One region of the Marinobacter sp. LQ44 genome, then DNA from elsewhere that is predicted to be linked to it. Evidence: predicted binding sites of a transcription regulator. Region 1 holds the regulator's gene; the other holds the start of a gene.

Region 1 (2,398 bases):
CGGGAGCCAGAATGTTGTCGATGGTCAGGGATGTATCGCTCATGGATCGACTGTGATTCCGTAAAAAAAAGGCTGCGGCCGGTATTCCCCGCCGCAGCTCGTATCATTGAAACACCCGGTAAGGCGGCGCGAAGGGCGCGCTCAGCCGTTGCCGTGCATCCGGTCTACATTCTTTTCTTTGTGCTTGAGGATCTGGCGATCCAGTTTGTCCACCAGCGAATCAATCGCGGCGTACATGTCCTCGCTTTCTGCCTTTGCGTGGATCTCGCCACCGATGACATGCAGGGTGGCTTCGGCCATCTGACGTACCTTCTCAACTTCCAGCGTCACCTGACAGTTGCTGATGTGGTCAAAGTGACGCTCCAGCTTCTCGAACTTGGTGTTGACGTAATCCTTCAGTGCAGGGGTCAGTTCTACGTGATGGCCTGAAATGTTGAGTTGCATAGGCGTCTCCTGTTGTCATCATGCCGGTGTTGCCACCGGGCTGCGTGTCCGGTGCTTCGTGCACCGGCAAAAACATTAAACCAGTCGTTTGCGCTCGTTTGAAGGAGGAATGTGCATGGCCTCCCGGTATTTGGCAACGGTGCGCCGGGCCACATTGATGCCCTGATCTCCAAGCATGGCTGCAATCTTGCTGTCGCTCAACGGCTTTTTTGGAGTTTCTTCTGAAATCAGTTTCTTGATCATCGCACGTATTGCGGTGGAGGAACATTCTCCACCCTCAGCGGTACTGACGTGGCTGGAGAAAAAGTACTTCAGCTCGAAGATACCGCGGGGTGTGTGCATATACTTTTGTGTGGTGACCCGTGAAATGGTGGATTCGTGCATTTCCACGGCCTGCGCAATGTCGGAGAGGATCAGCGGTTTCATTGCTTCCTCCCCCTGGTCCAGGAAACCCTGTTGGTGCTCAACAATCCGGGTGGCGACTTTCAGCAGGGTTTCGTTGCGGCTTTGCAGGCTTTTAATGAACCACTTGGCCTCCTGCAGTTGATCCCGCAGGTAGGTGTTATCAGCACTGCTATCCGCGCGGCGGATCAGCGATGCGTAGCTGGCATTGACCCGAATCCTCGGGGCGATCTCCGGGTTGAGCTCAACTCGCCACCGGCCTTCGTGTTTTCGTACGATGACGTCCGGTATCACGTAATCCGGCTCTGCCCGGTCCACCACGTCGCCCGGGCGGGGGTTGAGGCTGGTAATCAGGGCCAGAACCTCGCGCAGCTGATCTTCCTTGAGTCTGCTGCGGCGCAGCAGTTGCGCGTAATCCCGGTTGCCCAGCAGATGCAGGAACTGGGTAACCACCAAGCGGGCCTGTCGAAGCCAGGGAGTATCTGGTGGCAACTGGTTGAGCTGAATCAGCAGGCATTCCTGCAGGTCGCGGGCAAACACACCCGGCGGGTCGAAATGTTGTAGCCGGTGCAGAACCGCTTCCACTTCGTCCAGTTCCAGGGGGTCTTCTTCGGTTTCATCCTGCAGGCCGGAATGGATTTCCTCAATCGGTGAGGTCAGGTAACCGCGTTCGTCCACTGCGTCCATCAGGGCGTGGGCGATGGCCTGGTCACGTTCGCTCATGGGGGTCAGGTTGAGTTGCCATTCCAGGTGGTCCTGGAGGGTTTCTGCCGGCGAATTGCGGGTTTCGAAATCCGATTCGTTCTCGTCTTCGCCTTTGCTGGCTGGCGCCGGTGCAGACTGGTAGATATCGTCCCAGGCGGTGTCTACGGGCAGGTCGTCGGGGATGTTATCCGGTATGTCGGTTTCTGAAGACCAGTCAGGGCCGTTTTCATTTTCATCCCAGTCAGAGGCGGTCTCGGTGGCCGGTTCATCGTGGTCGGAATCCCGGTCTTTGTGCTCGTCCCGGGTATCGGAGTCCGTATCAGGGGTGTCAGACTGCTCGTCATCCTCGGAGGTTTCCAGCATCGGGTTTGACTCCAGTGCCTGCTGGATTTCCTGCTGGAGGTCGAGGGTGGAAAGCTGAAGCAGGCGAATGGCCTGTTGCAGCTGGGGCGTCATGGTCAGACTCTGGCCCATCTTAAGCTGTAATGAGGCTTTCATAACCATGGCTCAAGATCCATAAATCAAGGGTGTCCCGGTAGTGACCTTGCCTGCTGTCAGGCAAAAAAATTGTTGTACGCTGGTTACTTGCCGCTCACTGGTGTCAGTATAAGCAAGTTCTTTGCCGAGTTTACTTGCTACAGATCATCAAAACAATCAGACCTCGGTCGCCGAGGGTTTTTCTTGCGCTCACAGGTGGAACTCATCGCCCAGATAGACTTCCTTGACCTGCTGATTGGCCAGGATGGCTTCTGCGTTGCCGGAGGCGATGATATGGCCGCCGGAGACGATGTAAGCGTTCTCGCAGATATCTAGGGTTTCCCGCACGTTGTGATCGGTGATCAGCACT
Region 2 (2,398 bases), 1.7 Mb from region 1:
GCCATTGATGTTCTCCACCGCCGGCATGATGAACGGCTCCGGCGTGGAACCGGCGCCCATGGTCATGGCCAGGGGCATGGGAGTGAGCATGTGTGAGGCGTCGTATTCACCCGCCAGAGACTTGTCCCGAGCCACGGCCCAACCGGCCGTTTTGGTGACGGTAACATCCAGGCCATAGCGCTCATAAAACCCCATCGGAGCGGCCATAATGATGGGCGTGGCACAGGTGATCGGCACAAAGCCAACGTTCAGCTTGGTTTTCTCCAGCTTGCCGAGCGACTCCTTCACCGCCGCCTTGGCTTTGTCCATGGGGAACACGGAGCCCAGCAAAGCGGCTGCGGTCCCTGCCCCCATCATCTTCATAAAGCTGCGGCGGCTGTGATCGTTATGGCCGAACACGGAGCGCACCACAGCGCTTTCGATGGCACGGTCCATCATGGCTTCGGAATCCATCCCGGCCGCAGAGCCTGTGGCTTGCTCGCCCCCTGTCTGTCGAAGGTTCAGCGATACAGACGGCAGGCTGTCACCAGGCTTACATTCCGGGCAACCACAGGTTTTCGCGTGGATAAGTGACTGGTCGCCGTCAAACGGGTTTCCAAGGCTTTTGGTTGTCATGGTGCACTCTCCCTACTCTCAGATAGTTTTTTTGCACTCTTGCGGTGCAACTAAGACTCTGGTTCTGCCCGGCCAGAATTTGGCCTTGGCAAACAGCACGTTCTGAGATGACTATTGCGGGGTTCGTGCCAACTTTATGAAAACCTCTACCTCATTGTTTTTATGGGGTTTAATACAAACGAATGCTAACCCGGCGAACTACGATATTTCGTAAACCACGATTTCTCGTAGCGAGCGCTTCGATTTTTCGTAGTTGGCATAGGCTTTGTTTGGGTTTTACCGTCACTCAAGCGGAAGCCCGGCATGAACCAGCCCGAACGCATCGAAACACACCAATGGATCAACCACCTACCAGAGGCTGCCCTTCTGGTGGATGCGGGCCAGGACCTGATCCTCGCTGCCAACAGCGCCATGGCGCGAATGGCGGGCACCGACAGACAATCCATTGCCAGCATGGCATGTACCCAGCTGTTTGCTGACCAGCGGCCCCAGCTGATCAATTTCACCGAAGAAACCCTCTTTCGCAGCCACAGCTGGAGCCGTGACTTCCACCTGAAACACCGGGACGGCCACACGGTTGAACTGGAAATTTCTTCTTCCTGCGTGGGAGAAGCCGAAGCGCAAACCCTGTTACTGCTGCTGCGTGACCGGCGACAACTGAGAACCCTGCGCGAACGCCACGAAGCCAATCACTACCACCGGGGCGGTTTGCTGGAGTGGCGGCGAGTGGAAGAACTGTTCAAGGATATGGAGCGGGAGAACCAGCTGATTCTCCACGCCGTGGGCGAAGGCATTTACGGGGTAGACGCCGAAGGCCGCACCACCTTCGCCAACCCTGCCGCCGAGCGCATGCTGGGCTGGCGAATGGATGAACTTATGGGGCGGGTAATACACCGGGTTGTGCATCACTCCCACGAAGACGGCAGCCTGTTCCCACTGAAAGAATGCCCCATTTACGGCGCTTTCCGGGATGGCAGCATCAAGCGCGTTGGCGACGACTGGTTCTGGCGCAAAGACGGCACCGGGTTTCCGGTGGAATACACCAGCACCCCGATCATGGACAACGGCCACCCGGTGGGTGCGGTGGTGGTTTTCCGGGACATCTCCGCAAGGTTGCAAGCCCAGAAGGAACTGCAGTCAGCACTGGAAGAAGTCGAAAGCCTGAAACGCCGGCTGGAAATGGAAAACGCCTACCTGCAGGAAGAACTCAGTGCGGAGTTCCACTTCCACGAAATCCTCGGCCAGAGCGACGCCATCAAGGCCATCGTGCGGCGCATCGGCATGGTAGCCCCGACAGACGCCAACGTTCTGATCACTGGCGAATCCGGCACCGGCAAAGAGTTGATTGCCCGCGCCATTCACCAGGCCAGCACCCGACGCGACCGCCCGCTGATCCGGGTAAACTGCGCCGCAATTCCAAAAGACCTGTTTGAGAGCGAGTTCTTCGGCCACATCAAAGGCGCCTTCACCGGCGCCGTGAACGACAGAATCGGCCGATTCGAACTGGCCGACGGCGGCACCCTGTTTCTGGATGAAGTGGGTGAAATCCCTTTGGAATTGCAGGGCAAGCTGTTGCGGGTGCTTCAGGATCAGCAGTTCGAACGCGTGGGTGAGAACAAGACTCGCGCCGTCGATGTAAGAGTGATTGCCGCCACCAACCGGGATCTAAAATCGGAGGTGCAGGAGAAGACCTTCCGGGAAGACCTGTATTTTCGCCTCAACGTCTTCCCTATCGAATCCATCCCCCTGCGCAGGCGGCTTGAAGATATTCCCATGCTGGCCC

Evidence for each region. Region 1 encodes sigma-54, which starts transcription at its own class of promoters, with help from an activator protein. Its sites were predicted from a motif close to ANTGGCATNNANNTTGCTNT; they were not measured.
Region 2: the regulator sigma-54 is predicted to act here: its motif matches at 868-887, upstream of ASQ50_RS17545 (sigma 54-interacting transcriptional regulator).

The regions. Positions count from the first base shown of each region.
Region 1 covers NZ_CP014754.1:1,042,238-1,044,635, reverse strand. Annotated here, with positions in the region: gene ptsN (PTS IIA-like nitrogen regulatory protein PtsN) at 1-43, opposite strand, end outside; gene hpf (ribosome hibernation promoting factor) at 142-444, opposite strand; gene ASQ50_RS04870 (RNA polymerase factor sigma-54) at 520-2,049, opposite strand; gene lptB (LPS export ABC transporter ATP-binding protein) at 2,239-2,398, opposite strand, start outside.
Region 2 covers NZ_CP014754.1:3,816,369-3,818,766, reverse strand. Annotated here, with positions in the region: gene ASQ50_RS17550 (ABC transporter substrate-binding protein) at 1-615, opposite strand, end outside; gene ASQ50_RS17545 (sigma 54-interacting transcriptional regulator) at 919-2,398, shown strand, end outside.